DNA from 2 places in the Sporanaerobacter acetigenes DSM 13106 genome. Region 2 is predicted to be linked to the other one. Evidence: riboswitches for the same ligand, from Rfam matches in the RefSeq annotation. Region 2 holds a riboswitch; the other holds the start of a gene.

Region 1 (16,513 bases), on a different contig from region 2:
CTTCAGATGAAATGCTACAGATAATCAACAATTTGAAGAGATAATTGAGGTGATGATATGGAAATTCTTCCGAATGATTTTATCACAAGGCGTACTCCAGATGAGTCTATTTTAGAGAGAAAAATAGAAGGTGCAAAAGAGACAAATAAAGATGAAGAACTGATGAATGTATGCAAGGATTTTGAGACTATTTTTATCCACATGACGATGAAAGAAATGAGAAAGACTATACCTGAAGATGGTTTTATAGAAAAAAGCACTGCTACAAAGATTTTTGAAGATATGTTTGATGAGCAAATTTCAAATGAAGTAGCAAAGAAAGGTGAAGGTATAGGATTAGCCAAAATGCTATATGAGCAATTTAAAAGGCAAAATGTAAATTATTAATCTTTAAATTAGGGGGTTTTTTCTCATGAGAAGGAAGATTATATCTGTTCTTCTGCTACTCATGATAGTGGTGGGAGCCTTTAGTACGGCTTATTGTGAAGTGGGCAAAAAGTTGTCCAAAAAAGAGACAGAAAAGTTGGTTGAAGAAGTAGCAAAAAAGAGGGGAATACCTAGTGTTATTTTAAAGTCCATAGCAAAAATAGAGAGTTCTTTTAGACAGTTCAATGACAAAGGTGCTCCTTATACGAGTAGAAGTGGAAATATAGGCATCATGCAAGTTCATAGTAGAGGCTATGATGCAAATAAACTTAAAAATGATCCAATTTATAATATTGAAGCTGGGGCAGATGTTCTTCTTGCCAAGTGGAGATATGCCAATGATAGGATGCCTCAAATAGGAGATATGGATCCAAATGTATTGGAAAATTGGTATTTTGCTCTTTGGGCCTACAATGGACTTTTGGAGAGGAACAATCCAAATGTAAATTCAAATACCTATCAAAACAAAATTTATTCAGTTGCGAAAAAACAATATGGACAAAAGATAGTTCCTGTAAATAGAGGAAGTATTCCTTCAAGAGGGGTACCGAAAAATAAAACTAAAATAAATCCGCCAAAGGAAACTCACAAAGGAGATATTATCATATACAGTAAAGATGACAAGGTAATTCCTGATGGGAAAAAATATATAGTTTTTTTGTCTTCTCCCTATGGAAAGGAGATAGGGAAAATAAAAGAAAATACAGAGATGACTATATTGGAAGGACCAAATCTTAAGAGAGGATTTTATTTCTATAAGGTAAAGACCTCAGACAATAAAACTGGCTGGGTATTTGGAAACTGGATAAAAAAGTTTGAATGAAAAAGCTGCTAACTTAAAGTTAGCAGCTTTTTCATTCAATTTTTACTGAATTTTAGGTCTTTGAAAAACAGGCTTTATTTGGTATGTGATATTGTCTTTATTTACTACAAATTCAGCCATGCTGATATTGTAAATATCTTGAGGATTTGAGACTCCTTTTGAATTTACTTGAATATACCTGATTCCATCTTTCAAATCGTTACTATTTCCATTTCCTCCATAAACTACCCAAATATCTTTTCCATTTAGTTTGGCTTCAGAAAGTATACTGTGTAGAAGTTCTGCTTCAAGTTTGTCAGTAAATCCTCCGTTGCCGAATATTGGGGTTGGCAACATGAGAACTATGTTTTTTTCTTTTGAATTTGTCAAATCATTTTTAAGCCATAGCCATTGTTCTGAATTTGTGGCTCTAAGTCCATTTTTAGAACTATCAGCTTTTATGAAAAGTACATTTCCATATCTATAAGGTTTATATCCGCTTTTTACATCCATGATTGTTTTAGGCTTTAGCCCTTTCTTGAAATCAGCTGTGCTACCACCCATGAATATGGCTAAATCGTGCTTATTTACATTAGCTTTGATTTTGTCACTAGCTTTATATTCAACCACATCGTCCAGATTTTGTGGAGCAGAGGTGACTATAAAGGAAAAACCATTTTTATCTTTTTTTACTTCTTTATTTTTTACATCAGTCATAGTACTAGAGGCAGGTAATACCATATTTTTATATCCTGTAGGATATACGGCTACAAGGCCATCCATATAAATTTCTCCACTGCTTTTTTTCACAGGATCTGTTTCTACTAGATATATTTTACTTAAAGTGATTGGATAAGCTATATTTGAAGGTATATCAGCTGTAACATATTGCCATCCTGTCCAATCCACTACTTTTGCAAAATCTATATTGTATTCAGTATCATTTTTGTCCTTGATGCTGCCTCTAAGCCAAGCATTTCCTTCGTCTCCATATACCCAAAGACCTAGCTTTTTAGGATTTCCGTCTAGAAGCATTCCACTTTGACCATTAGGATTTAAGTTGACATAAGCAGCTCTAGTTTTTTCTCCTACTGTGAAGTCATATTTAAGACTCAAAGAGCCATTGCCTTCTTTATTTTCACTTACTAATCCAATACTTCCTGAAACTTCAGCTGGATAAGAAGAAAAAGATACTCTATTTAAATCTTCAAAGGATTCAAGAAGTACTCCCTTGCTTCCTACAGCTACCAATATATTTTCTATTCCGTCCCCAATTCTAGCGGTTATGGCACCAGAACTTGGTTCGCTACTACTGTAAAATATGCCATTTTCAACTTTTCCAATATTTCCTGTGATTTCCCATTTTACATCTTCAGGATATACTATTGCATTAAATCCATCTCTATCCCTTCCGTAGAATACTCCCAAATTCTTTTGACTATTTATATCTATAGTGAATTTATCTATATCTGAAACTATATCTCTTACAGTTTCTAATACTTGAATATCAATGGAAGAAGTGATACCTTCATAGTTTGCAATTATCTTGCCTTTTCCAGTGGATAGGGCCTTTAATGTATTTCCATTGAATTCACCTTTTATACCTTCTACAGTATAAGTGACTTTTTCTTGATCTACTTCTATAGGATTTTTGTATTCATCATATCCCTTTATACTAAATCTTCTTGTGGTATTTAAGAACATATTCTTGTCATCAGTTGCGACTTTTATGCTAGAAAGATTTCCCTTAGGTGCATTTGAAAATACTCCTACACCATTTATAACTTTTCTTTCTCCTCCATCAGAAGGTTTGTTGACAACTTTCACATTTTCCTCATCTACATATTTAACTGCCATAGCAGTAGAGCCACCACCGTCAAATAGCAGTGCATCATTTGCTCCCAATTCTTTCATTATGGAACCAAAGGTTTTTCCAGTGACCCCTTTGAAAGATGAATCTCTACCATCTATAGTTGCAATGATAAGTTCTTTGCCATCTTTAGAAATTCCTATTCCTGTTCTTGGATCCAATCCATTTGCAGCTATATCTGTATTCATTGCTACACCATTTTTAAGTATGATGCTTCCGCCGCCAATTGCCATCTTTATATTGTCATAGTTTGGAGTAGTGGAAAGTCTAAGCTCCACAGTGTCTCCTAGATGAAAATTATTTAAAAGCCTTTCTTCTACTCTTCCCCTTCCAGCAAGTATGTAGCCATTTTCAGGGATGTCTACTGGTGGCTGCCCAATTCTTACGTCAGTTACAATATTGTCTACTACTACTATTTCTATAAGGTCTTTGTGAAGTTTGTTTCCTATGGATTTAGGCCCCCAGTGTTTGTTGTAGAGCATTACTTCTTCATAGGCTTGACTTACTTTGTTTATAGCTGAAAGAATGACTTCAGTTCCTGTTGCAGAAGATACAGCTGCAAGTCTTTTGTCAAAATAAGTAATTGAAGCATTTTTGCTATCTGCAAGTACAAAAGCAGGTTTTGCATATTCTTTCGCCATTGGAGATGATATGATTTCCCCATTATTTATCAAGGTACCTATTGGGCTTGGAAATGGTTTGTATTCAAAGAAATCCCCATTGACTCCAGCTATGGCATTGGATTCTTTCACCATAGTGCTTACCTTTTCTCTGTTTGAAATTCCCTTGTTGCTAAATAACCCCTTTATTTCTGTGTACTCATCTTCCAAATCAACTCTTAACACATTTATATTCCACCAACCCTTGTTGGTAAACCTAAGTACATTTTCATGAATTACCCCGCTAGAAAGATCTTCTGTATTTGTTGTCTCATATATTGTATAAGTTTGAGCTGGTGCTTTTTTTGCCTCAGCCATTGAAAGAATATTACCACTAAGAATTAACGATATTGCAATTAAACTTACTAAAAACTTTTTAAAATTATTGTTCATTTCTCCACCTCACTTTTCATTAAAACCAAAGATTTAGTTCCTCGCCATTTTGTATTGCTCTAAGAAGTCTATCTCTGGACCCAGGGACTTCTTTGTATATATCTTTTAAAAGCTTATGGATATATTCTCTCTTGGTTTTTTTGTCTACAGGACAAGGGTTTTTAACTACTGGGATTTCATATTTGTTTAGGGCTCCTTTTATGTCGTATTCTGATAGATATAAAAAGGGACGAATGACATATATCTTTTTTCTATCTAGATAGGTTAAAGGTTGAAGGGTATTTATCCTTCCTTCATAGAGCATACTCAAAAAAAGAGTATCTAATGCATCATCTCCATGATGAGCTAAGGCAAGTTTGTTGAAATCTTTTTCCTTAAGGGAATTGTGAATAGCACCTCTACGCATGTTGGCACATAGAGCACAGGGATTTTTTTCTTTTCTTACATCAAATACTATATCTTTTATATTGGTCTTTTTGAGATTGAAAGGTACGTGAATATTTTCACAGTATTTTCTTATAGTTTCTGTGTCAAAATCTTCATATCCAAGATTCACTGTAAAAGCTTCCAATTCAAAGTTTTCCGGACTAAATCCCTGATATAATTTTAGTGCATATAAAAGGACCATACTGTCTTTTCCGCCAGAAAGTCCTACTCCAATTTTGTCGCCATCGTGGATTAAATCAAAATCCTCAATAGCTCTTCTCATTGCTCCTAATATTTTTTTCATCACATCAACCTTTCTAAAGGGTACCTTTGAAGATAATTATATAATTATAATATATCAAATAGGTTACAAATACATTACAATACCTTGACAATGTAAAATTAGCCAAGGTGACCTTAAGTTGGTAAGGCATAAAAAAAGAAGGATTGAATATTCAATCCTTCTTTTGGTGGTCGGGGTGGAGGGATTCGAACCCCCGGCCCCATGGTCCCAAACCACGTGCGCTACCAAACTGCGCTACACCCCGTCGACCGCCGACTCTTATAGTATAGTGGATTTTCACTTTCAATGCACATATGAAAAACAGTGAATATATAAAATTATAACAAACTATCGCTTTAAATCTACACTATTCTCGCTATTTCTTACTATTTTAAAATAGTTTTAAAAGTTTAAAGGGTTTTTCTCTAGTGTATAGAATATAATAAACTAATATGCTATAGGAGGATCGAGATGAGTGAGGAATTAAAAGTATTTATATTAGCTGCTATGCCACTTTCTGAACTAAGAGGCGCCATACCACTTGGAGTATCTCTGGGACTAAGCCCTATTGAAAGCACAATCATAAGTATATTGGGAAATAGTATCATAGTTCCTTTTTTATTGAAATTGTTGGAGCCTGTTATGAATTTTCTTGAAAATACAAAATTATTTTCTAAAGCTGTAATATGGGTGAAAAATAGAACTCTAAAGAGAAGTAGAGATAAGATAAAAAAATATAGTGTATTGGGTCTGTTTATATTGGTGGCAATACCTTTACCAACTACTGGAGCTTGGACAGGATGCATAGCAGCAACATTACTTAAATTGAATTTCAAAAAAGCACTAACTGCAATTATATCTGGTATTATAACAGCTGGTATCATAGTATTTACTTTGACTTATAATATAGTGTCAGTTCTTTGAAAAACAGTGGCAAGGTGAATTCAATTCACCTTGCCAAAATTATAACTTAAATATTTATATTATACTACATCAATATTCAAAGTAAACATATAAGCTATGTTGTTTTCATAATCCATGTCAATTTTTTCACTTTGTTGACACAATATTTTTATTGTGTTAAAATATGCCTAAATGAATAAAAATCTTGATGCCTTATCAAGAGTGGTGGAGGGAATGGGCCCTGTGAAACCCGGCAACCTATGGTCTTTGACTGTGAGGTGCTAAATCCCACAGAATAGTATTCTGAAAGATGAGGTCAACTTTTCTTGCCTTTTCCTTTTGGAAGAGGCTATTTTGTTTTTCAGAATAAACTATAAAAATTTTAAATAAACAAGGAGGCAGTTTAATGAAAAAGTGGTTGTTTACGTCAGAATCAGTGACTGAAGGACATCCAGACAAGGTATGTGATCAAATATCAGATGCCATACTAGATGCCATACTAGAAAAAGACCCTTATGCAAGAGTTGCTTGCGAAACTTCTGTGACTACAGGAATGGTATTGGTAGCAGGAGAAATAACTACAGATTGTTATGTAGATATACCTCATGTAGTAAGACAAACAGTAGAAGAAATAGGATATACCAGAGCAAAATATGGCTTTGATGCAGAGACTTGTGCAGTTCTGACATCAATCAATGAACAATCTCCAGATATAGCTATGGGAGTCAATGAGGCTCTTGAAAGCAGAGGAAATGGAGAAGACAAATATGACAAAATTGGTGCTGGAGACCAAGGTATGATGTTTGGATATGCTTGCAATGAAACAGAAGAGCTAATGCCTATGCCAATATCATTAGCTCACAAATTAGCTAGAAGATTGACAGAAGTGAGAAAAGATGGCACTCTTTCCTACTTAAGACCAGATGGAAAGACTCAAGTGACTATTGAATATCATGACAATACACCTGTTAGAATTGAAAACATAGTAGTTTCAACTCAACATTCTCCAGATGTAGAACTGGAAACTATAAAAAAGGATATTATAGAACATGTAATAAAGAAAATAGTTCCAGAAAATATGATAGATGAAAATACTAAATACTATGTAAACCCAACAGGAAGATTTGTAGTTGGTGGACCTATGGGAGATGCGGGACTTACAGGAAGAAAAATAATAGTTGATACTTATGGTGGATATGGACGTCATGGTGGTGGAGCATTTTCAGGAAAAGATCCAACAAAAGTAGACCGTTCAGCTGCTTATGCTGCAAGATATGTGGCAAAGAACATTGTAGCAGCAGGACTTGCAGACAAATGTGAAGTTGGCCTTGCTTATGCTATAGGTGTAGCTAGACCATTGTCTATATATGTAGATACTTTTGGAACTGGCAAAGTTGAAGATGAAAAAATAGAAGAATTAGTTAGAAAACATTTTGATTTAAGACCAGCAGCTATTATAGACAAGCTAGATTTGAGAAGACCAATATACAAACAAACTGCTAGCTATGGTCATTTTGGAAGAATAGATTTAGATCTTCCTTGGGAAAAGACAGATAAGGCAGAAATTCTTAAAAATGAAGGACTTGGAAAGTAAGGAGAAAGTCAATTTCTCATGCAAAAATATGTAGAAATAGATTATTTCCCGGGAAAAATAAGTAGAATAATGAAAGTTCATGAAAAGCAGAGTGAGTACAATACGTCACTCTGCTTTTTTTTATTTTCTCCTCTTGTATTAATATATACTTACCGGCGGTACTTGAAAGTAGTTTTCAAAAGAAATAAGAGGAGGTGATAATATGGCAATGAAAGAAGTAAAAGAAGCTTCTAGACTTAAACTTGAACTAGATGGAGGAATGGACGGAGATAAGCAAATAGTAAAATCAAAGACCTATTCAAATGTAAAAGTAAATGCAACAAATGAAGATGTCTATGGAGTAGGAACTGCTTTGGCAGGACTTCAAACTATGAATTTACTCAAAGTAAAGAAACTAGAAGAAGTAGAGCTAATATTAGAATAATGTCAAATATTTATAGAAAAAATGAGGAGGTGATAATATGGATAAAACTAAACTTGAGTTGAATTTCAAAAACGCATCCGAGAAAAAAGTCAATATAGCTGTAGACAATCCCAGAGAAGATGCGACAAAAGAAGAAATAAAACAGGTCATGGATACAATAGTTGCAAAAAATATATTCTATTCAAATGGCGGAGATATAGTAGAAGCTCTAGGAGCAAGAATAGTGACAACTAGTGTAGAAGATATTGTATTCTAGATATTACAGTAGGGGAGAATGGTTTCTCCCCTACTGTCATCTAAAAAAGAAAAGAGGTGAAAATATGGATGAGGTATTTTCCCAGATAGCCAATTTAGGTTTTCCCATAGTCATATCCATATATCTTCTAGTCAGGATAGAAGGTAAATTAGATGAATTGACTAAAAGCATAAATGAACTATCCAGGGCAATTGGAAATATGGAATAAAAAAAATCCCTTCTTGACTTAGAACATACGTTCTAGTATAATAAGTCAGGGAGGGATTTTTATGGAGATGGAGAAATATATAGGTGAAGGATTAATGGCTTTTGTTCCAGTTTATCTGGACATGAGGGGAAATTCCACTATTTTATATACATCTAGTAGTGGAGAAATAGAAGTATATAAATCTACTAGAACTTTTTTAAATAGACTAGGGAAATATTTTTTATTGGATTTAAAAGGATCAAATAAATATTATGGAGAACTATTGGGAAGCAACAATGGAGTACCGATTCCTTTCAACAAGGACAATATTTTTATTCCTATAAAGGTGAGGAAACCTATATCTAAAAATGATGGTTCATTAGGATATGTAAATATAAAATATATAGAAAAAGTAGGAGAAGAAGATGGTCAAGGAATCGTATATTTAAAGTTCAATATAAAGATAAAAAGTTTAAATACTATGAAGACAATTGAAAAGCATATAAAACAGGGATATATAGTAGAAAAATTTTATGAAGAAAAACATGGGACAACATATGAAACAGATGATTTTTATTCTCAATCTGACAAACCAGCCACTAAAGGAGATATAGCTCTCTTAAGACAAGAAATACTTAGTATAAGAGAGACTCTACACTAAACTTTGTGATATAATATTCTAAAGCAAAGTAACAAATTGGAGGAATAAGCTTTGATAACGGTAGAGGGAACATTAGAGGAAATAATATATACAAATGAATCCAATGGTTATACTGTTGCCATATTGGAAACAAGTGATGATGTCATAACTATAGTGGGATATGTTCCCTTTCTAAATATAGGGGAGACCTTGAAAGTAGAAGGAGAATGGACGAACCATCCCAACTATGGAGAACAACTCAAGATAGCCAATGTATCTACAGTAGTTCCAGCTACTTTAAATGGAATAGTAAAATATCTTTCTTCAGGTCTCATTCCTTACATAGGACCAAAAACAGCTGAAAAAATAGTAGAAAGATTTGGAGTGGATTCTCTAGATATTATACAGTACAATCCAGAAAGATTAAAAGAAATAGAGGGTATAGGAGACAAGAAAATTGAAAAAATAATGGAAGCTTTTGAAGAACAGAGAGAACTTAAGGATATCATGGTTTTTTTGGGCCAATATGATATAAGTCCTTCTTATGGAGTGAGGATATATAAGAAATATGGCAAGGATACTATAAGGATAATACAAGAAAACCCCTATAGGCTTTCAGAAGAAGTATTTGGAATTGGATTTAAAACTGCAGACAAAATAGCTCAAAATATGGGAATAGATTTAAATTCACCATATAGGATAGAAGCAGGGATAAAATTTAAGCTCATAGAGTATGCAGGAAGTGGTCATAGCTTTGTTCCTAAAGATGAATTGCTCGTGGAAATTTCCAAGATATTACAATTGGATTTGGAACTTTTAGAAGATAGCCTTAGGGATTTAGCCATTAGAGGAGATATACAAATTGAAAATATAAATGATGAAGTAGTAGTATATTACATGCCCTATTACAAAGCAGAATCCAATGTGAGTAGAAAAATAGTAGAGCTTTCAAGAGTAGAACTAGACTCTCTTAATATGGAAGTAGAAAAGGAAATAAAGGCTATAGAAGAGGAAGAAGGTATATTATTTGCACAAAAACAAATAGAAGCTATAAAAGAATCTGTAGAAAATGGGATGCTTGTCATTACAGGAGGGCCTGGAACAGGAAAGACTACCACCATAAATGCCATTATTCAAGTATTTGAAAGAGAACAACTAGAAATAGTCTTGGGAGCTCCTACAGGAAGAGCAGCAAAGAGAATGAGTCAAGCTACAAATAGAGAGGCAAAGACTATACATAGACTTCTTGAATATTCTTTTTTAGAAGGGGATCTGGCTTTTGGTAAAAACGAAGAAAGTCCATTGGAAGCAGATGTAGTCATTATAGATGAAACTTCTATGGTTGATATACTTCTTATGAACAATCTCCTAAAGGCTATATTGCCAGGGACTAGAATTATATTTGTAGGAGATATAGATCAGCTTCCATCAGTAGGTGCAGGAAATGTATTGAGGGATATTATAGAAAGTGGAGTAGTGAAAGTTGTAAAATTAGACCAAATATTTAGACAAGCAGAAGAAAGCATGATCATTGTCAATGCCCATAGAATAAATAAAGGAGAAGCTCCATATTTAAATGTAAAGGATAAAGACTTTTATTTTTTACCTAAATACAATCCAAATGAAATTGTAGAAACTGTAATTAGTTTATGCAATAGGAGACTACCAAATTTCAATGGATACGATCCCTTAAAAGATATACAGGTTCTTACTCCTATGAAAAAGGGAGATGTGGGAATCAATTCATTGAATAAATTTCTTCAGGAAATATTGAATCCAAAGGGACATGGAAAGACGGAAAAAAAGGTAGGAAATGAAATATTTCGAGTAGGGGACAAAGTCATGCAGATAAAAAACAATTATACCGCTGAATGGAAAATAATTGAGGATGGCAGAGTTAAAGAAGAAGGAGAAGGCGTATACAATGGAGACTTTGGCTTTATAACTAGTGTAGATGAAGAAGATAGAATACTTAAAGTATTGTTTGACGATGAAAAAGAAGTAGAATATGATTATAGTCAATTAGATGAGTTGAAACTTGCCTATGCCACTACAGTTCATAAAAGTCAGGGAAGTGAGTTCCCAGTAGTCATCATGCCCATATACTGGGGACCTCCAATGCTAATGACTAGGAATTTATTATATACAGCTATTACTAGAGCAAGAGAGCTGGTGGTTTTGGTAGGAGATGAAAAATATCTTTATATGATGATTAAAAACAATAGAATTACAAAGAGGTATTCAGGTCTTGATGTAAAGATAAGACAAATATTTTCTGTATTTTAGGTGATATCATGAGATTAATTGAGGGATTTAATGATATTTTATTTCAGGATGATGATATATGTTATTTTTGTGGTATAAAAGTAGAAGAGAAAAGTTTTCTATGTCCTGAGTGCAAATTTAAATTAGAATATATGAATAGAAGGCTAAATATAAATTCTCCTTATATTGAAGAAGCTATATTTTCTCTATTTTACAATGAATTTATACGACAAAAAATCTATCAATATAAATACAATGGAAAGGGGTATTATTATAAGCCTCTTGGAGAAATACTCATAAACACTATAAATGCTACAATTCCTCTAGAAAATATAGATATCATAACTTATGTACCTATTCATAGGAGAAAAAAAGCTCAAAGAGGATATGATCAATCAGAGCTCTTGGCAAAATATATAGGGGAAACTCTAAATATCCCCTTTTCAACAGGAAATCTCATAAGAACTAAATGGACAAGAATTCAAAACAAAATGGACAAGTATCAGAGAATGAAAAGTTTAGAGGGAGCTTTTGAAGTCAAAGAACCATTAGAATTTAAAGACAAAGAAATTCTTTTGATTGACGATATTATTACTACAGGAGGAACTTTAAATGAATGTGGTAGGACATTAAAAAAAGTCAAAGCAGGTAAAATCCATGCATTAACTATAACTTCTGGACTTAAAATATGAGGGGTGAAAAATATGGATATAAGAAATTGTAGGCGTTGTGGGAGAGTCTATTCTTATGATGGATTTAATATCTGTCCTAAATGTAGAAGAGATGATGAAATGGATTTTCAAAAGGTCAAGGAATATATTGAAGAGAATCCAAGTGCCAACATAAAGGAAATTTCAGATGAAACAGAAGTAGATTCAAAAAAGATCATAGAATTTTTAAAAGAAGGAAGACTAGAAGTAAGAGATGAAAACAATTTGCTTTTAAGCTGTGAGAAATGCGGAAAGCCTATAAAAACTGGGAGATTTTGTGATAAATGCACTTTGGAGATGCAAAGAGAATTCAAACAGGCCATAAGCGGTAAACAAAAGGATACATTGCAAAGCACCAGAGTAAGACAAAAAATAAGAGTTACCGAAAGATATAGAGATGACGAAAAAAAATAAAGGTCTAAAGTAACACCTCATTTTTTCCGATAATATATACAAGAAAGGAAAAATGGGGTGTTTTTTATGAATATAAATAGAATAGATAAAATAATTCAAGTTTATAATACTCAAGGAATAAAGAAAATAGATAATAGTAAAGTGAATTCAAAGAAAGATGAATTGAAATTGTCGGGAAAGGCCTTGGAGTATCAATTCGCAGTGAATAGTCTTAAAAACGTTCCAGATACTAGAACAGAGCTTGTGGAAAAAATAAAAGAAGAAATCAAAGCTGGAACTTATGAAGTAGATGGGAAAAAGATTGTAGAAAAGATGATGGAAAATATAAATTTTGATAAAAGAGCATGATGGTGGTGATAAAGTGACTTTTAAGGAAGAGTTGGAGGAAATTCTAAAAGAAGAATTGAAAGTTTTAAAAGAACTTCAAATCATTACACAAGAAAAAACTCAAATTATAATTGATGAGGATTTGGATAAGCTTCAGAATACTACTAAGGAAGAAGAAGAATATATAAATAATATAGCTCTATTGGAACTAAAAAGAGAAGAACTTCTTGACAACTGGGGGATGGATAGATTGCTTCCCCTTTCTGTTTTAATATCTAAAATGCCTGAAGGCGAAAGAGAGTCTTTAGAAAGTATAGGAGAAGATTTGTTTCATATTTTATCCGATATAGATGAAAAAAATCAATTAAACAATACTCTCATTAGAGACAATTTGGAATGGATAGATTTCAATTTAAATCTTTTGACAAGCACTCAAGTTCCAACAACTTATGGGAAAGATAAAAGTGATTTAAATCAAAGTAAAAGTATTTTTGATAGGAAGGTGTAATTATGGCTTTTGGAGGATTATATATTTCCATATCTGGCATAAATGCAAATAAAAGAGCATTAGATACAGTGTCTCACAATATTGCAAATGTCAACAATCCAAGTTATGTAAGGCAAAGTGCTATTCATGCAACTAATGGATATGTTACTACTCAAGTTGGTGGGCATGAAATGGGCACAGGAGTTCATGTAGAAGAGATAAGGCAGATAAGAGATGAATTTATAGATGTGAGATTTAGAAGAGAATTGGGCATTTATGGATATCACTATGCAAAGGCTGATATATTAAATGAAGTTGAAATGATATTCAACGATTTGAGTGATAGCGGACTTCAAAATGTCATGAACAATTTCTGGAGCTCATGGTCAGAACTATACAAGGAGCCAGATAGCTTGACTTTGAGGGGGCTAGTTCATGAGTCAGCAGTAGCCTTTACTCAAACTGTAAACCATATAGATATGCAGCTTGACAATTTACAGAGAAATTTAAACAAGGAAATATTGAACAAAGTAGAAGAAGTAAATGGTCTATTAAAAGATATATCAGATTTAAATGGAAAGATAAAAATGGCAGAAGGTGGAGGCCCAAATATAAAGGCCAATGATTTTAAGGATATGAGAAATGAAAAATTAGATAAGCTTTCAAAACTCATTCCTATTACCTATTATGAAAAAAACACAGGAGAAATTGCAGTGACTCTTCAAGGAAGAGATTTAGTCAATGGAGACTATATAAATCCTATTGATATAAAGACAGACAATAGAGGATATGGCTATATTCACTGGAAAGATACAGGAGACAAAATAGAACTGGGCGAAAAAGGAGAACTTGGTGGATATATAGCTGTTCGTGACAGTATAGATGTGGAATATAGAGTAAAACTAAATGCTCTTGTAAGCACCATAGCTAGTGAAATAAATACGATACATGAAAGTGGGAAAGACCTAGAGGAAAATACTGGGACTAAATTTTTTGTACCTACTGATGGAGAAATAACTGCAGGAAATATAAAGGTGAATCCAGATCTTTCGAACTTCAACAAAATAGCTGTATCAAAAAGTGGTGCCAAAGGAGACGGAGAAATCATAAAGGATATACTTCAGCTTAGGGAAAAAGGTTTTAAGGAATTAGAAAATACGACTTTTGATGATTTTTACAGAGATTTGGTAGATATCATTGGAATAGAAGGAAGAAAAGCCAAAAGCATTGCCTCAAATCAAGCAGTACTGCTAAAACAAATAGAAGATAGAAAAGGTTCTATTTCATCAGTATCCCTAGATGAAGAAATGACCCTGATGCTACAATACCAACATTCCTATATAGCCAATTCCCGAGTAGTTAATGCTATAGACGAAATGATGGAAAACATAGTCAATAGAATGGGAGTAGTGGGAAGATAAAATTTTTTGCGAAAGGATTGAGCAAAATGTACGGTTTTAATACAGCGGTAAGTGGGCTACTTGCAAGTCAAAGAGCCTTGTATGTGACAAATCACAATATAAGCAATATGAACACAGATGGATACTCAAGACAAGTTGCTCTTCAAAGAGCTACAAATCCTATGAGTTTGCCAGGGATAGGATACTTAGGTACTGGCACAGAAATATATGATATTGTTCGAATGAGAGATTCCTATGTAGATTTTAAATATTGGAATGAAAGTGCGCCAAAAGGAGAATGGGAAGCTAAAAGAACTTCACTACTTGAAATAGAAAAGCTACTTGGAGAACCATCAGATAGTAGTTTTAGAAAATATATGGATGATTTTTTTTCAAGTTTGGATGAACTTTCAAAAAATCCTTCAGACTATGCTTTTAGACAACCTGTCAAAGAATCAGCACTATCTCTTACAAAACACATAAACGAAACAGCAAAGCGACTTGAAAACATGAGAAAAGAAACCATATTTTCAATAGATACTAAAGTAAAACAGATAAATGATATAGCTGATCAAATAGGAAATTTGAACAAGCAAATATATGTACTTGAACTAGATGGAAAAAGTGCCAATGACTTGAGAGATAAAAGAGAACTATTGGTAGATGAACTTTCAAAAATAGTCAATGTAAGAGTAGATGAATCAAAAGATGGGAAATACAGAGTAAACGTAGGTGGTATATCATTAATAGACCATGACTATATAAACAAGATGGAATATAAGCCAAAAAATTCTGCATATCCATATGAAAACAGAGAACTAAAATGGGCAGATGGCAACAAAGTCACTCTTCAATCAGGAGAACTAAAAGGACTCATTGAATTGGTAGAAGGTGATGGAGAAAAAGGGAGCTATAGAGGAATACCTTTCTATCAGAAGAAATTGGATGATTTTGCTGGTGGATTTGCAGGGAAAATAAATGAGCAGCATGGGAAGGGGTATGATTTGGAAGGTGAACAGGGTAAAGAATTCTTTACTTTTGATGCTAACAACCCGGCTTTGACTATTTCAGTATCACAAGCTATTCTTGAAGATGTAGGGAAAATTGCAGCAGCCGGAACAAAGGACGGAGTAGAAGACAATACAAATATACTTAAAATAATAGATTTAAGAGAAGATAAGGCTTTTTTTGGAGATGGTATGTCCAAAGGAACCCCGGATGATTTCATAAAATCCATCCTTTCAAACCTTGCAGTAGACAGTATGCAAGCTCAAAGAATGGACAGTACTCAAAAATTAATCATAAAAAACATCGAAAAAAGAAGACAATCAGAATCAGGAGTATATCAAGATGAGGAAATGACAAACTTAGTCAAATTTCAACATAGTTACACCGCCTCAGCCAGAATGATCACAACCCTTGATCAAATACTAGATGTAACTATAAATAGACTAGGACTTGTGGGCAGGTAGAATTTTTTCGAACGGAGGGAGAAAATCTATGAGAATAACGAATAATATGTTGATTTCAAATACATTGTTTAATTTAAATGAAAATTTAGGGAGACTGGAAAAATTGAATCAGCAGATGGATACACAGAAAAAGTTTTCTGTGCCTTCAGATGATCCAATAGGAGCCAGCAAGAGCTTAAAATTTTATACAGATCTTTCAAAAATAGAACAATACAAGCGAAATGTAAAAGATGCGACTTCTTGGATGACTGAAACAGAATCAGCTCTCATAGAAATAGGAGAAGTTTTAGATAGAGCTGATAAATTGGCGGTACAAATGGCCAATGGAACCTATTCAGAAGATGATTTGAAAAAGACCAAAGAAGAAGTAGCTCAGCTAAAAGAACATTTAGTACAAATATCAAACACAACCTATGCAGGAAGATATATATTTAGCGGATACAAGACAGATAAAGAATTGCTTGGCAAGGATGGGAAGTATAAAATTGATTTATCCAATACCGAAGTAGTTGAATACAACGTGGGAGTTTCTGAAGATATAAAAGTTAATACTGTAGGAATGAGAGTATTTGGAG
Region 2 (16,513 bases):
ACCCATTGAAAGACTAGCTTCAACAACTCCACTATCTACTTCTTTTAGAGCACTTTCAATTATTCTAGCCACAAAAGGTGCTGCTGCAATAGATAATGGTACAATAGTTGCTTTAGTTCCAATGGTACTTCCAACAATCAATCTGGATAGTGGAAATAAAAGTATCATCAAAATGATAAAAGGAAAAGATCTTAAAACATTGATTATTCCATTTAGTGTTTGATTGAGCATTGACTTTTCCCATATGCCACCTTTTTCAGTTATGACTAACAATATCCCCAATGGAAGACCTATAAGCAATGAAAACATTGTAGAGAAAAAGACCATATAAAGTGTTTCTAATAATGCTGGAACTATCAATTCTGACAATTAAATCACCTCCAATCGAATATTTTCTTTAGTTAACCATTGAATAGCTCTATTTATTTCTTCATCTTTTCCCAATATTTCAATTGTTAGATTTCCTATACTGGTGGTCATGAGCTCATTTATATTTCCTGAAAGAATATTTACATCTATATCGAAATTTTTTATCATATTGGAGACTATGGGTTTCTTTGAAATTTCCCCTAGGAAACTAAGTTTTACAAGTTTACTTCCTGGCTTTTTTTCGTATTTTATTTCTTCTTCTATATTTGTTTTTAAATTAGATACGAATTCAGAGGCAGTTTTTGTCTTTGGATTTGCAAATACTTTACCTACAGTATCTAATTCAATGATTTCTCCGTCTTCAATGATTGCAACTCTATCACATATATCTTTTATGACTTCCATTTGATGAGTTATAAGTACAATGGTTAAGCCAAATTCTTTGCGAATTTTATTTAATAGTTGAAGGATGGATTTAGTAGTCTTTGGATCTAGTGCAGATGTACCTTCATCACTTAATAGCAATTTTGGGTTGTTTGCCAGTGCTCTTGCAATAGCAACCCTCTGTTTTTGACCTCCACTCAAATGAGAAGGATAAGAAAGTTTTTTGTCTTCAAGATCTACATATTTTAAAAGAGTTTCTACTCTTTCGTTTATTTCTTTTTTGTTTTTACCTTCAAGTTCCAGAGGAAAGGCAATATTCTCATAAACATTTTTAGATGATAAGAGATTGAAATGTTGAAATATCATTCCTATTTCACTTCTAATGTTTCTTAAATCTTTTTTATTTAGATTGGTTATTTCAATATCATCAATAGAGATTTTTCCTTCAGTGGGTTCTTCAAGTCTATTTAGACATCTTATGAGAGTAGACTTGCCTGCTCCACTCAATCCAATTATGCCGAAGATTTCCCCACTATTGATTTCGAGATTGATATTTTTTAGTGCATATACTTCGTCATTGTTGTTTTTGTATACTTTTGATAAATTTTTTACACGTATCAACATAGTTCACCCCTTTAAATAATTAACTTATTAAATCACACCATATACAAAAAACCTCTTTCAAGAGGCCTTTCAAATAAAAAAACCTCTTCAAGAAGAAAGAGGCTATATAAATCCTCTCTCATCTCTCGGTATAAATACCGCAGGAATTAGCACCTTGTACAGTTGTACAGGCTGCTGGGTTTCATCGGGCCAGTCCCTCCACCACTCTAGATAAGAGTTTCCTATTAAATTCTTACAAACTTTATGTTCCATTGTATTACATGAAAAATGTTTTGTCAATGCTTTTTTATTTATATCTAGATTCTAACAAATTATATATTTCTTCTGGAGTCCTGCCTTTAGCTTCTAAAATAGGAACTGGAGGATTGTCATAAGAGGCATCAGTAGTGCTTAAAACATCTAATCCAGATACAATTATGGCTTTATAATCTGGAGATTTTATATTGTTTATATTCTCGTTTTTATATAATGTGTAAACATCATATCCGCTGTCTTTCAAAAAATCTATATAAGGAGTCAGTGTATTTTCAACTACAACCTTTTTTTCATTCATTTCATCACCTCCATTCATTTTTATTATTTCCACTTTTCAATCTATTATTTATTTCCTTTTTTCCATGAATAAATGTCAATTCAAAAAGACAAAATATAAAAGAGTTGAAAAATAAAAATTATAAGAAAGGAGCTTTGATATGACACTTAAAAATACTGTGAACTTAGGAAATATAAATCAATCAGAACTGCAATCTTTAAGAGAAATAATTGGTTGTCACCAAACTATGGCTACAAAACTTGATTTTTATTCTAATCAATGCCAAGATCAACAAATTAAACAGTTATTTAAACAGTCAAGTCAGGCTGCTGAAACCACTGCTACAAATTTAACAAATTCATTATAATTTAGGAGGAGGGAATGTTATGCAAGAAAAAGATATGGTAAGTGATGTTTTAGCTGGTACCAAAGCTAGTATAGATAGCTATACAAAGGCTATAACTGAATGTGCCAATCAACAATTAAGAGGCACATTGCAGCAACTCCGAAATGAAGCGGAACAATTCCAATATCAATTATTTCAAATAGCAGAACAAAAAGGATATTATACTCCTGCACCAACAGCTGATCAAAAAACAATTCAACAAGTTAAAAATGGACTTACAGGTGGTACAACACCAACAATGAGATAGATGGTTTAAACGGACACTCAATATTGGGTGCCCGTTTAAAAAAATATTGACAAATACATAAATTTATGATAGATTTATAAAAAATAGTAGTACCTTTAAACTGATCCTGTGAGGTCAGAAAGGAAAGCGCAGAATAGTCATGCCTTCCTTTAAGTGGAAGGTTTTTTTGTGCCCTTTCCTTTTAAAATAAGGTTAAAGAAAGAGGAGGGAACAATATGTTAAAAGGCAGACATTTAATTGAACCAGAAGATTTTACAAAAGAAGAATTAGATGAAATATTTGCATTAGCTAATAGTATAATTGAAAATCCGGATATGTATTTGCATTCTTGTGATGGAAAATTGTTAGCAACTCTTTTTTATGAACCAAGTACTAGAACGAGATTTAGTTTTGAATCTGCAATGTTAAGACTTGGAGGCAATGTAGTTGGTTTCTCAGAGCCAGGTTCAAGTTCAGTGATGAAAGGTGAAAGCATTGCAGATACAATAAGAACTGTTGGTTCTTATACAGATATAATAGCTATGAGACACCCCAAAGAAGGAGCTCCCAAATTAGCTTCTATGTATTCTCCTATTCCTATCATAAATGCAGGAGATGGAGGACATCAACATCCAACTCAAACTTTGACAGATCTTTTAACTATTCAAAATATTAAAGGAAATTTTTCAAATTTAACCATAGGACTATGTGGTGATTTAAAATTTGGAAGAACAGTTCATTCTCTTATAAAAGCACTTTCAAGATATGAAAACAATTCATTTATTCTCATTTCTCCTCAGGAGCTTAGAATTCCACCTTATATAAAAAATGTATTAGACGATAAGAATATAAAATATATAGAAGTTGAAAAATTGGAAGATATTATAGGTGATTTAGACATACTATATATGACAAGAGTACAAAAAGAAAGGTTTTTTAACGAAGCTGATTATATAAGACTAAAAGATAGCTATATTTTAGATTATGAAAAAATGAAATTGGCAAAAGAAGATTTGACTGTACTACATCCATTGCCGAGAGTAAATGAAATTAGCTATGAAGTAGATAATGATCCTAGGGCTTGTTATTTTAGACAAGTTAAATTTGGCATGTATGTGAGAATGGCTCTGATACTAAAATTGTTGGGGGTGGAATAAATGTTAAATATCGACAGTATAGCTAATGGCATAGTTATAGATCATATAAAGGTAGGATATGGATTTAAAATATTTAATTATTTAGGTCTTGATAAGGCTGACTATAGAGTGGCCCTTATCATGAATGTACCTAGCAAAAAATATGGGAAAAAAGATTTAATTAAAATAGAAAATGTAATGGATTTAGATTTAACTATGTTGGGATTTATAGATCCAAATATAACTATAGCTATAATAGAAGATGAAAAAATAAAGGAAAAAATAAATTTATCTTTACCTAAAAGGATAGAGAATGTTATTGAGTGCAAAAATCCTAGATGTGTGACTTCTATAGAGAGAAATATAGTTCATAAATTTGTGCTAGTAGATGAAGAAAAAGGTATATATAAATGTGAATACTGTGACCACAATTATGATGGTTGGGAGGGCTAAAATGGAACTTCTGATGAAAGGTTGCAGACTAATTGATTGGGACAAAGATTTTTATGGAGATATTTATATTTTAAATGGAAAAATAGAAGACTTTGGGTCGAACTTAAATTATGATTGCAATACTATAAACTGTGAAGGATTGGCAGTATTGCCATCCTTCATAGATATGCATGTTCACTTTAGAGACCCAGGATATACATATAAAGAAGACATATATACTGGAAGTCTTGCAGCACTAAAAGGTGGATATACATTTGTCAATCTTATGGCAAACACGAATCCTATTTGTAGTAATATGGATGTGGTAAATTATGTACTAGATAAATCTAAAGAATTGGATTTGATAGATGTTCATCAAACTGTTTCTATAACAAAAAATTTTGATGGAGTGTCATTAGACCACATAGACAAATTAGAAAAATGTGTAAAGTTTTTATCTGATGATGGAAAAGGAGTGCAAGAAGAAGATATTATGTATGATGCACTGATAAAAGCAAGGGGAAAAGGCTTAATTCTAATTGCTCATGAAGAAGACGAAAGTGTAGTGAATATAGATAGTAGACAATCTGAAAACAATATGACTTTTAGAGATATAGAACTTGTGAGAAAGACAAAATCAAGGCTTCATTTTGCTCATGTGAGTACGAAAGAAGCTATGATGGGAATAATTTCTGCAAAAAAAGAGGGACTACCTATTACTTGTGAGGTGACTCCACATCATATAGCACTTTATGACAATGATTATAAGGTCAATCCTCCTATAAGGTTAATAGAAGATATAAATTCTTTAATTAGTGGTATAAAAGAAGGATTTGTTGATGTTATATCTACAGACCATGCACCTCATAGTCATGAAGATAAATTAAAAGGAGCTTGTGGAATATCGGGTTTAGAGACTGCTTTTTCTGTATGCTATACTACATTAGCTAAAAATGGCCATATTTCTATAAAAAAATTGTCTGAACTCATGAGTAAAAATCCAGGAGAAATTGTAGGAGTAAATAAAGGGAAAATTGAAAAAGGATATGATGGAGATTTAGTTTTGGTAGATTTAGAAAAAGAAATAGAAGTAGATAAAAATACATTTGTATCTAAAGGCAAAAATACTCCTTTCCATAAAAGAAAATACTATGGAGAAATATTAGCTACTGTTAAAAATGGTAAAATAAAATATAATGGAGGGATAAGTTTTGATAATAGATAGATTGTATGGGGAAGTAAAAAACAAAGGGAATGTATGCGTAGGATTAGATACTTGTTTAGATTATGTACCTGACAATATGATGGATAGAAATGCTTCAGTAGAAGATATACTATTTGAATTTAACAAAAGAGTAATAGATGCAACTATTGACATTGTTCCATGCTATAAAGTGCAGATTGCATTTTATGAAGCTTATGGATTAAAGGGAATGAGTGCCTATAAGAAAACTCTTGAGTATATAAGAAACAATGGTTCTATAGTTATAGCAGATATAAAAAGAGGAGATATTTCCTCTACAGCACAGATGTATGCAAAAGCTCATTTTGAGGGAGATTTTGAGAGCGATATCATTACGCTAAATCCTTATATGGGTTTTGATAGTATCATACCTTATCTTGACTATGTAGAAAAGAAAGACAAAGGACTGTTTATACTTTTAAGAACTTCTAATGGTGGTGCTAAAGATATTCAATATTTAAATGTAAATGGCAATGAAAAACTATACAATCATGTTGGAGATAAACTTAAAGAAATTGCTTTAAAATATATGGGTAGATGTGGATATAGTTCTATAGGAGCAGTAGTAGGTGGAACTCATTTAGAAGAAGCAGAAGAGATAAGAAATAGACTTGACAATATGTTTTTCTTGATACCAGGATATGGTGCTCAAGGAGGAAAGGGTTCTGATGTGGCTCATTATTTAAAGAATGGAAATGGTGGAGTGGTGAATTCTTCTAGAGGAATAATCACAGCTTATAAGAAATATGAAGATGGAATAGAAAAGTTTGATGAATACATTAGAAAAGCTGCATTGAATATGAAGGAGGACATTTCAAGTGGATCCAAAGTACTGTAGTGGAGTTGTTTCTTCAAATACTCAAGTCTATGAAAATATATATGAGATGAAAGTAGGAGAGAATTTTAAAGGTGAACCAGGACAATTTTACATGTTGAGAGCTTGGGATAGAGAGCCATTTTTATCAAGACCCATAAGTATATCTAATATTGAAGATGGAACAATAACTTTTTTATATGAAGTGAAAGGAAAGGGTACAGAACTTTTTTCAAAGCTTAAAAGTGGAGATTCTATAGAACTTTTAGGGCCTTTGGGTACAGGCTTTCCACTAGATATTGAAGGAAATGTAGGAATTATAGTAGGAGGTATAGGGATAGCACCTATGGTGTATTTATGTCACGAACTTTCTACTAAAGCGGATTTTTATGGAGGATTTCGTGAAAAATCATTTTATATGGACAAAATAGAAAAGAATGTAGAGAATTTATATATATCTACTGATAGTGGACTTGAAGGACATAGTGGATTTATCACTGAAATCTTTAAGCCTGAGAAATATTCTTCCGTATATACCTGTGGACCATTGCCTATGATGAGAATTGTTTTAGACATGTGTATAAAGGCAAATGTACCTGTGTATATATCAATGGAAAGACAAATGGCTTGTGGTATAGGAGCCTGTTTAGGTTGTAGCATTTTGACTACATCAGGAATGAAAAAGGTGTGTAAGGATGGTCCAGTATTCAAAGGAGAGGAGATTGTTTTCAATGACTAGTGTTGAAATTTGTGGAGTGGAGTTCAAGAACCCTGTTATTGCAGCTTCAGGAACCTTTGGATTTGGGAGAGAATATGAAAAATTTTATTCATTATCAAAATTAGGAGGTATATGTACAAAAGGTCTTACTTTATATGAAAGACATGGAAATAGTGGAATAAGGATACATGAAACTATAGGAGGACTATTAAATAGTATAGGTTTAGAAAATCCAGGAGTTGATGCATTTATAGAAGAAGAATTACCTCACATGGAAAAACATGATACTGTGATTATAGCTAATGTAGGTGGAAGTACTATAGAAGAATACATAATGGCAGTAGAAAAACTAAATAAAACAAATATACCAATGTTTGAACTTAATATATCCTGTCCAAATGTAAAACAAGGTGGAATGGCCTTTGGCATAAAATCAGATGTAGCTTTTAAAGTAGTGAGTGAAGTAAAGAAAGTATCTAAAAAACCTCTTGTTGTAAAACTTTCACCAAATGCAGAAAATATAGTTGATATGGCTTATAGATGTTGCGAAGCTGGTGCAGATGGGCTTTCTCTTGTAAACACATTTAGTGGTATGGCTATAGATATTTATGAGAAAAAACCTGTATTTGAAAATACTATAGCAGGGCTATCGGGACCATGTATAAAACCCATTGCTTTAAGGATGGTCTATGAAGTATGTAGTGCTGTTGATATTCCTGTTATAGGAATAGGTGGTATTATGGATTACAAAGATGCAATAGAATTTATAATGGCTGGAGCATATGGAGTACAAATAGGTAGTGGAAATTTTGTTAAACCTGATATATGTTTAGACATTATCAGTGGAATAGAGAAGTTTATGAAAGATGAAGGAATAAAATCTCTTGAAGAAATAAGAGGTATTATAAGGAGGAGAAGCTAATGCTTATAGATATTTTAAAAGAAACAGGAGCACTTCTTGAGGGGCATTTTTTGCTCTCATCTGGGAAACATAGCAATAGATATGTTCAATGTGCAAAACTTTTGCAGTATCCGGACAAGGCAGAAGAAGCCATAAAACCAATAGCAGAAAAGGTAAAAGAAATAGATTTTGATATAGTTGTAGGGCCTGCTATGGGTGGGATAGTTGTAGGATATGAATTAGGTAGACAAACTGGGAAACCTTCTATATTTACAGAAAGAGTAGATGGAAAGATGACTTTAAGAAGAGGTTTCCAAATAGAGAAGGGACAAAAAATTCTTATAGCAGAAGATGTAGTAACGACAGGTAAGTCTTCTTTTGAAACTGTAGAAGTTATAAATAGTTTAGGAGGAGAAGTAGTAGGAATAGCATGTTTAGTGGATAGAAGTACAGGGGATATAGGACTTCCCCTATATAGTGGTGTGAAATTAGAAATAGAAACTTATGATGAAGAAAACTGTCCTCTGTGTAAAGCTAATATACCTTATGAAAAACCAGGCAGTAGAAATATGAAAAAATAAGTACTCAATATTGAGTACTTATATTTTTTTGATAATTAATCATACTAAAGATAAATATGATTTATTATCAAGAGGATGATGGAATTGGTTTCGAAAAAAATTGAAGAAAATAAAAAGTTTGTATTAGATAGTTTTCAAAACAGCAGTGATTTAATTCATTATGAATTTGAGGCAGGAGACAATACAAAGATACTTATATTTTATATTGAAGGTTTTATTGATAGAAATTTATTAGATAGAGATATTGTAAAACCACTTATACATAACAAAGAGAACAAGGATATAAAAAAGATAATATCTATTTCTAGTTTAAGCGAATCAGGAGAAATAGATGAAGTAATAAGTAAAATTACTGATGGGAATGTGGCTATATTTTTCAATGGTAAGACCATTGCTTATTTAGCAAATTTAAAGAATTGGGAGAAAAGATCTATAGAAGAACCCCAAGCGGAAGCAGTTGTTAGAGGGCCTAAAGAAGGGTTTGTTGAGGATATAAGTTCCAATAGAAATTTGCTTAGAAAAAAATCAAGTCAAATAATTTAGTATTTGAAGACTACACAGTAGGAAAACAGACGAATACCACAATTTCTATTGCATATATCAATGGAATTGTAAATGAAGATGTTCTAAATGAAGTTAGGAAAAGAATTAATAGTATAGATACAGATGCGATATTAGAATCAGGATATATTGAACAATATATAGAAGATAATAAAGCTTCTATGTTGCCTACTATAGGAAATACCCAAAAACCTGATGTGGCTGCAGGAAAAATATTGGAAGGACGAGTGGCTATATTTTGTGATGGAAGCCCCCATGTTCTGACTGTACCCAAGTTGTTTTTAGAAAATATCCAAACTAGTGAAGACTACTATATCAGGCCTCATTTTGCATCATTTTTAAGAACTATAAGAATGTTTTCGCTTTTTTTAGCTATAGTATTACCTGGTTTTTATGTAGCCTTGCAAACTTTTCATCAAGAAATGATTCCAACTGTTCTTTTAGTGAGTATGGCAGAAGCTAGGGAAGGCGTACCTTTCCCTGCAGCTATTGAAGCTTTTCTTATGATAATAATGTTAGAACTAATAAAGGAATCGGGAGTTAGACTTCCAAGAGCAGTTGGTTCAGCGGTAAGTATAGTAGGGGCTTTAGTATTGGGGCAGGCAGCAGTTCAAGCAGGAATTGTGAGTGCTCCTATGGTTATAGTTATAGCTGTTACGGCTATTGCAGAATTTACAGTACCACCTTTGACAGAGTTACTTATTTTATATAGATTGATAATACTTTTTTTAGGAGCATTCGCAGGATTGTATGGGGTTACTTGCGGATTAGTTGCATTGATTGTACAGGGTTTATCTTTGAATTCTTTTGGTGTATCTTATGGCTATCCCATCTCTCCAATAGACAAGACGGGACTTAAAGATTTTGTTATTCGTTTTCCATTATGGTCTTTTATATTTAGACCTAAGGCTATAGAAAAAACAAACATGGTAAGACATAGAAATACTAGAAAGAAGTGAGAGCATGAAAAAAAACTTAGCATTACTTATCTTAAGTATATTTTGGATACCAATTTTTTCAGGATGTTGGGGTGCCAATGAACTAGATACCCTTGGAATAGTTACAGCAACTGGACTTGATATAGAAAACGATGAAATAGTAGCTACTTTTGAAGTGATTAAGCTAAATCCTTCTTCAAAGTCTTCAAGCCCGAGTGGTCCTGAAAATGCAAAATATATTCAGGCTAGGGGTAAGACTATATTTGAAGCTGCTAGAAATGCAAGCTTAAAATTTGATCGAAGAATATATTTGTCTCACGATCAAGTATATGTTTTTGGCGAGGAGTTTGCCAAAAAAGGATTGACAGATTATATGGATTTTTTACAAAGAGATCATGAGTGTAGAGAAACTGCATACTTGTTGGTAAGCAAAGGAAGCAAGGCTTATGAGGTAATGGGAATTTCTTCAGGGGCAGAAGATTTACAGGGAATATATATTGGAGACATGATGAAAAATAGCGAAAACACTTCTAAAGCAATAGCTGTTAATATATCAGAGTACTTTAGAAATTATTATGATGCTGGGATACAGCCAGTCCTCGGAATAGTTGAAAAAAAGGAAAAAAAACATGAAAAAGATATGGAATTGAAAAATAAAGATAAATATGAAATTTCAGTGGAAGGATCAGCAATGTTTAATAGAGAAAAACTTGTTGGATATTTAAATGGAGAAGAGACTAGAGGATATAACTTTGTTAGAGACAAAGTAGATAATGCAACGATAGAATTTTCAACCGTTTCACTGGACATAGACTCGATTTCAGTTCCTACGCCTAAAGCAGGAGGTACAATTGATAATAAAGATTCACAAATAAAAGAATATACTGTGGTTGAAATAATAAAAAGTAAGACGAAGAACGAAGTGGAAATACAAGATGGGAAAATAGTATTGAAAACAAATGTTAAGATTAGAGGAACGATTGGTGAAGAATTAGGTAATATAGATACATCTCAAGAGAAAGTTGCGGATGCAATAGAAGAAGCTTGTTCAAAAGAAATAAAGAGACAAATTGAAAAGGCAATTTTAAAGGCACAAAAAGAATATAAGGTAGATATATTTGGATATGGGACATTATTTCATATCAAATACCCAAAAGAATGGGAAAAGATAAAAGATAATTGGAATGATATGTTTTCAGAAGCAGAGTTTAAAGTAGATGTAAATACAGAAATAATAAGAACTGGCCTTGTGAATACACCTTCCAATAAGGTAAAAGGAGAATAGTATGAATAAATCAGAGAAAATTTCATCATATCAAGTTATATTATTGATAATAATATACAGATTAGTAATTGCTTTTTCATTTTTGCCAGCAGCTAATATTCCACCAGGAAATCAAGATACTTGGATAGTAGTATTTCTATCAATTCCCTATACCATATTGTTTTGTTTTCCTATACTTTTTTTATCTAATAGATTTAATGACTATACATTGATTGAATATATGGAAATAATATTTGGGAAATATTTGGGGAAAATTATAGGACTAATTTATACATTAGTATTATTAAGTTTTTCTATTGCAAATGTTTCTGTACTTACAGAAATACTTAGTTCAACTATGTTTTCAAGTATGCCTACGATTGTCACCATATCAATTATGCTGATAACTTGCTCTTATGTTTCTTATAAGGGGCTAGAACCAATAGCTAGAGGAGCAGAAATATTTGTACCTTTTATACTAGCAGTTATATTTATTTTTCCTATATTGGGTATAAAAAATTTGGATTTTAAAGTATTTTTGCCCATACTAAAAGATTCAAGTTTTAGAGAATTAAATAAAGGTGCTATAGAAATTGCGATGAAATTTGCAGACATACTTATTCTTGCTATGATTGTTCCAAATTTAGAAAAAAGGGAAGAACTAAATAATATTTTTATGAAGAGCTTATTTTATAGTGTATTTATGTCTAATTTTGTACTTATCATAAGTCAAGCTGCTTTAGGAATAGAACAAACAAAGCATTCTAACTTTCCATTTTTTACATTTGCAAGATTGATAAATGTATTTAACTTTATACAGAGAGTAGAATCAATTTATGTAGTTTCATGGATTACTGCAAATGTTGGGAAAATAAGTGGATATTTATATTTCTCAACAGTGTCTTTAGCACAAATATTAAACAAAAAAGACAATAAAAAATATATAATCCCTATGACAATAGTAATAGCTATTATTTCTATAATATATAAGAATAGAAGTTCTGTAGTGGGAACAAAAGACCCATTTCAAAAAATTCTCTTAATAATTACACTGATTTCAGTTGTCATTACACCTTCTATTGCACTTCTGGTTTATTTTATTAGAAGAAAAAAGTTAAAAGAAGTAAACATGAAATGATTATTCTAGTCGAAATACAATTGTAAATATTGTTCCCTTACCTAAAGTGCTTTTTACATTAATAGTACCATTATGAGTTTCAACTAGAGATTTTACAATAGATAAGCCTAATCCAGATCCTTTAGTTTGTTTATTTATAGAAGTTTTACTTCTAAAATATCTTTCAAAGATGTGGGGAAGGTCGTTTTTACTTATCCCAATACCGTTATCTTCTATATGGATAATTATATTATTTGCTTGTTTGCTTAAATCTACAGAAATTTTACCATTTTTATTTAAAAAATTGTGAGCATTTGAGATTAAATTGTACATTATTTGTCTATATTTGTCTTTGTCCATAAGCACACTTATATCAGGTTCAATTTTAAAATTAATTTCATAATTATCTTTTTTAAATAGTGGTATGAAAGATTGTACTATTTTTTGTATTTCATTAGAAATGTTGAAGTAAGATTTATTTAGAATGAGTTCAGTTTCTTCTAATTTTGATACTTCTCTTAAATTTTGAATAAGTTGTTCAAGATGGTTTATTTCCTCATGCAGTATTAAAAGATGTCCTTTATCTGGTTCCCAAACTTCGTCTATAAATGCTTCTACATGAGTTCGCAGTGTAGTCAAAGGAGTACGAAGTTCATGGGCAATGTCTGTAATGTATTTTGGGTTTTTTGGGTTATCTTCAATTTTTCGTCTTATATTTTTTATATGTGTATCAATAATTCTATCAAATCCATCATATTCTATGCCAAAAGCATTTTCAAAGAAGAAGCAGAAAAGTGGTTAGTTCATTTTGATAGTATGGGAAAATGGCACAATGAAAATGGATTTTATTCAGGGAGTTGCAAGGCGAATATGGAAAAGGTTTAAGGAGAGGAAATGAGAGAGATTTTAGTTATAGTAGATAGCAATTGCTATCTACTTTTTTTCATCATTTCACAAATATACAGTTTAATCCATAAATTACATATTGTTTTTGATAAATAAATACAATAGTTATATAATAGATATAAGCTTACAATCAGGAAGAAAGCTACTTTAAATTTAAAATATATTTAAAGTTAAAGGAAAAGGGGATGGTATAAATGAAAGTAGCTATTGTCACTGATAAGCCAAGGGCAAAATATTTACCTACAGAAGAAGGATTGTTAGAAGACAAACAAAAGAAAAAAACTGTAGCGGAATTAAAACAAGTACTTTCTAAAAAATATGATTGTATTGATTTAGTACTAGATGACAATATAGTTGGCAAACTGCGAAGGGAGAAAGTTGATTTAGTATTTAATTTATGTAATGGTATTCAAGGAGAATCAAGAATTTCACAACTTCCTGCCATATTAGAATATGCAGGAATTCCTTATACGAGTTCATCACCTTTAGGTCATGGATTGGCCTACAACAAAATCTATTCATGTAAAATATTTAAACAATCCGATATTTCCACACCTGATTTTACTTATGTATATAATATAAAAGAACTTAAAAATATGAATCTTAAATTTCCTGTTTTAGTGAAACCCAAAGATGAGGGTTCAAGTAGAGGTATAGATGAAGGAAGTTTAGTGTTTGATGTGAGTTCTTTAAAGTCTAAAGTTCAAAAAGAGTTAAGAGTTTATAACCCTCCAATAATGCTTACGGAGTATATAGAAGGAAGAGAATTTACAGTAGGAGTTGTAGGGAATGGGGAAGATACTTCTGTTCTTCCTATTCTAGAGATAGATTTTTCAAAAATACCTGCTCATTTAAGTAAGTTTTACAGTTTTGAGGTGAAGTCTCATTATGCAGATAAGACTATCTATCATGTGCCAGCAAGATTAGATCAAAACACGAAAGAACTTATAGAGAAAACGGCTATTAAAGCTTATAATTCTTTGGGTATGAGAGATTATGCCAGAGTTGACTTTAGACTAAAAGATGGGGTTCCTTATGTTCTTGAAGTAAATTCATTGCCAGGATTAAAGAGGGGACATAGTGATATTTGTAAGATGGCAGAAGCATGTGAAATAGGATATGATGGGCTGATATTGAAAATTGTTGAAAGTGCCATGAAAAGATATTTATCTCATTATGAATTGGAAGATGAAAGTGTATAGTTATTTAATAGAACAAATCCTTGTGAAACCCACAAGGATTTGTTCTATTTTGTGCATATTTTATGTGGAAATATAAATACCATATATAGACAAGATTAGTTATAATTGATTTTATTTGATACTATATTGTAACTTTTTATATATAAATATATATTATAATATATATGTTAGTTTTTTTATGTGCATAATGGAGGGATATTATGACAAAAAGGAGAAGAAAGAGAAGAAAAAAAATCATACCAAATAAGAAGAGATTTACATTATCCCTAATTGTAATTGCTGGAGTTGTATTTATTTTAAGTCAATCAATAAAAGCAATACAAAATAAAGATAAGAAGGAAGCTACTATTATAGAAAAAAACAATATAGCTTGTTCTGTACCAGAATTTCTAGAAAATATACCTGAGTATTCTAAAGAAAATAGTATGAAAGAAGATAATATAAAAGAAGAAAAATCAAGTAATAAAGAAAAAATAGAACAAGTAAAAGATAATAGTGATATAGAGCTTAACAATGAGGATAAAGTTGTTCCTATAGAAATAGATGATAAAAACAAAAGTTATAGCGAAATTTTTAAAGACGATCTCTTTGTAGGGGACTCAATTACAGATAGTTTATCTTTCTATGAAATACTTGAAGAAAGAAATGTTATTGCAAAATTGGGATTTACAGTAGTTCAAGGGGAAAAAGAAATAAATAAGATTAAAAAGGCAAACCCTTCCAATATATATTTATTATTTGGGATGAATGATGTATTGATGGGAATAGATGGTCAAAAATTTGCAGAAAATTATGCTGAATTTGTACACAAAATTCAAGATGAATTACCAGATGCAAATATTTATGTTCAATCTGTTATACCAGTTTCTCCAAATGTAAAACAAAAAAAGCCTTTACTTAACAATGCTAATATAGATAAATTCAATGAAACCTTAATGCAGATGTGCAAAGATGAAAATATCAATTATATAGATCTAGTACCACTATTAGAAAACGATAGTGAATTATATGAACCTGATGGAATACATTTAAAATATAAGTTTTATAAATTATGGCTAAATTATCTTATAGATAATACTAAACAATAAAATATTGGGAGGAATGATGGGAAATGAAAAACTTCAGTAAAGGTATTTTAGCTACAACAGGCATTATATTTGCAATGATTTTATTATTGACAGGATGCTCTTCAGATAAGAAAGCAGAAAAAGAGCCGTCTATTGATGAAATTGAGAAAAATGTTAGTGAAACTGTAGACTTATCTAATATGAAGAAAGTAGATAGTCATAAATTGGAAAAGCTATATGATATTCATAGCGATGAGTTGGAAGATTTTCTACTATATACTGCAGATACTAATATCAAAGCAGATGAAATGTTGATATTGAAGGTAGCAGATGAAAAGGATATAAGTGATATACAAGATAGAATTTCAAATAGAATAGAAGAACAATCAAATAGTTTTAAAGACTATCTACCAGATGAATATTATCTAATAGAAAAACATGTATTAAAATCAAATGGACAGTATATTTTGTTTGTTATATCAGAAGATGCAGAAAAAATAGGATCTATATTTGATGAGTCCTTTAAATAAAACTAAGATTATTTTTTATAAGGTGGTGGACAAGGTTTGGTTTTTAGCAGCTTAATATTTTTATTTGTATTTTTACCTATAACTTTACTTATATATTATATAAGTCCTAGACCCATAAGAAACCTTGTTCTTTTTATAGTAAGTTTAATATTTTATGCTTGGGGAGAGCCTATATATATACTTATAATGTTGTTTTCTACTTTTTTTGATTATTTTAATGGTCTATTTATGGATAAATATAGAGATAATAAAAAAATTACAAATTTAGTTTTAATAAATTCTTTAGTCGTAAATTTAGGAATACTTTGTTTCTTCAAATATTATGGATTCATAATTACAAATATAAATAATTTTTTTAGCTTGAATTTAAAGACATTAGATTTGCCCCTTCCACTAGGGATATCTTTTTATACATTTCAAACATTATCATATACCATAGATGTATATTTGGACAAAGTTCCTGTTCAAAAAAACATTATTTCTTTTGGCACATATGTGACTATGTTTCCACAACTTGTGGCAGGTCCTATAGTTAGATACAGCGATGTAGCTTGGGAAATTG

What was found. Region 2 has a riboswitch for S-adenosylmethionine ahead of BUA21_RS14915 (methionine ABC transporter ATP-binding protein). Riboswitches for the same ligand answer to the same signal wherever they lie in the genome.
Region 1: another riboswitch for S-adenosylmethionine. It lies ahead of metK (methionine adenosyltransferase); the one in region 2 lies ahead of BUA21_RS14915 (methionine ABC transporter ATP-binding protein).

Annotation. Positions count from the first base shown of each region.
Region 1 is NZ_FQXR01000002.1:297,964-314,476, reverse strand. Features, by position in the region: gene flgG (flagellar basal-body rod protein FlgG) at 1-44, shown strand, start outside; gene BUA21_RS01450 (rod-binding protein) at 58-387, shown strand; gene BUA21_RS01445 (transglycosylase SLT domain-containing protein) at 413-1,249, shown strand; gene BUA21_RS01440 (phosphodiester glycosidase family protein) at 1,292-4,150, opposite strand; gene BUA21_RS01435 (tRNA lysidine(34) synthetase) at 4,170-4,880, opposite strand; tRNA gene BUA21_RS01430 (tRNA-Pro) at 5,048-5,124, opposite strand; gene BUA21_RS01425 (COG2426 family protein) at 5,331-5,783, shown strand; SAM riboswitch class I at 5,973-6,079, shown strand; gene metK (methionine adenosyltransferase) at 6,169-7,356, shown strand; gene BUA21_RS01415 (DUF1659 domain-containing protein) at 7,559-7,780, shown strand; gene BUA21_RS01410 (DUF2922 domain-containing protein) at 7,818-8,036, shown strand; gene BUA21_RS01405 (YvrJ family protein) at 8,101-8,244, shown strand; gene BUA21_RS01400 (hypothetical protein) at 8,306-8,884, shown strand; gene recD2 (SF1B family DNA helicase RecD2) at 8,936-11,149, shown strand; gene BUA21_RS01390 (ComF family protein) at 11,158-11,820, shown strand; gene BUA21_RS01385 (TIGR03826 family flagellar region protein) at 11,833-12,252, shown strand; gene flgM (flagellar biosynthesis anti-sigma factor FlgM) at 12,319-12,600, shown strand; gene BUA21_RS01375 (flagellar protein FlgN) at 12,614-13,087, shown strand; gene flgK (flagellar hook-associated protein FlgK) at 13,090-14,487, shown strand; gene flgK (flagellar hook-associated protein FlgK) at 14,514-15,938, shown strand; gene flgL (flagellar hook-associated protein FlgL) at 15,967-16,513, shown strand, end outside.
Region 2 is NZ_FQXR01000005.1:234,162-250,674, forward strand. Features, by position in the region: gene BUA21_RS14910 (methionine ABC transporter permease) at 1-369, opposite strand, end outside; gene BUA21_RS14915 (methionine ABC transporter ATP-binding protein) at 370-1,374, opposite strand; SAM riboswitch class I at 1,493-1,594, opposite strand; gene BUA21_RS06665 (YkuS family protein) at 1,664-1,930, opposite strand; gene BUA21_RS06670 (hypothetical protein) at 2,070-2,276, shown strand; gene BUA21_RS06675 (spore coat protein) at 2,296-2,562, shown strand; gene pyrB (aspartate carbamoyltransferase) at 2,778-3,698, shown strand; gene BUA21_RS06685 (aspartate carbamoyltransferase regulatory subunit) at 3,699-4,130, shown strand; gene BUA21_RS06690 (dihydroorotase) at 4,132-5,334, shown strand; gene pyrF (orotidine-5'-phosphate decarboxylase) at 5,321-6,190, shown strand; gene BUA21_RS06700 (dihydroorotate dehydrogenase electron transfer subunit) at 6,171-6,905, shown strand; gene BUA21_RS06705 (dihydroorotate dehydrogenase) at 6,898-7,806, shown strand; gene pyrE (orotate phosphoribosyltransferase) at 7,806-8,366, shown strand; partial or broken gene BUA21_RS06720 (spore germination protein) at 8,445-9,886, shown strand; gene BUA21_RS06725 (Ger(x)C family spore germination protein) at 9,891-11,150, shown strand; gene BUA21_RS06730 (GerAB/ArcD/ProY family transporter) at 11,152-12,267, shown strand; gene BUA21_RS06735 (ATP-binding protein) at 12,268-13,008, opposite strand; gene BUA21_RS14695 (hypothetical protein) at 12,970-13,131, shown strand; gene BUA21_RS06745 (D-alanine--D-alanine ligase family protein) at 13,347-14,354, shown strand; gene BUA21_RS06750 (GDSL-type esterase/lipase family protein) at 14,555-15,442, shown strand; gene BUA21_RS06755 (DUF4358 domain-containing protein) at 15,466-15,951, shown strand; gene BUA21_RS06760 (MBOAT family O-acyltransferase) at 16,138-16,513, shown strand, end outside.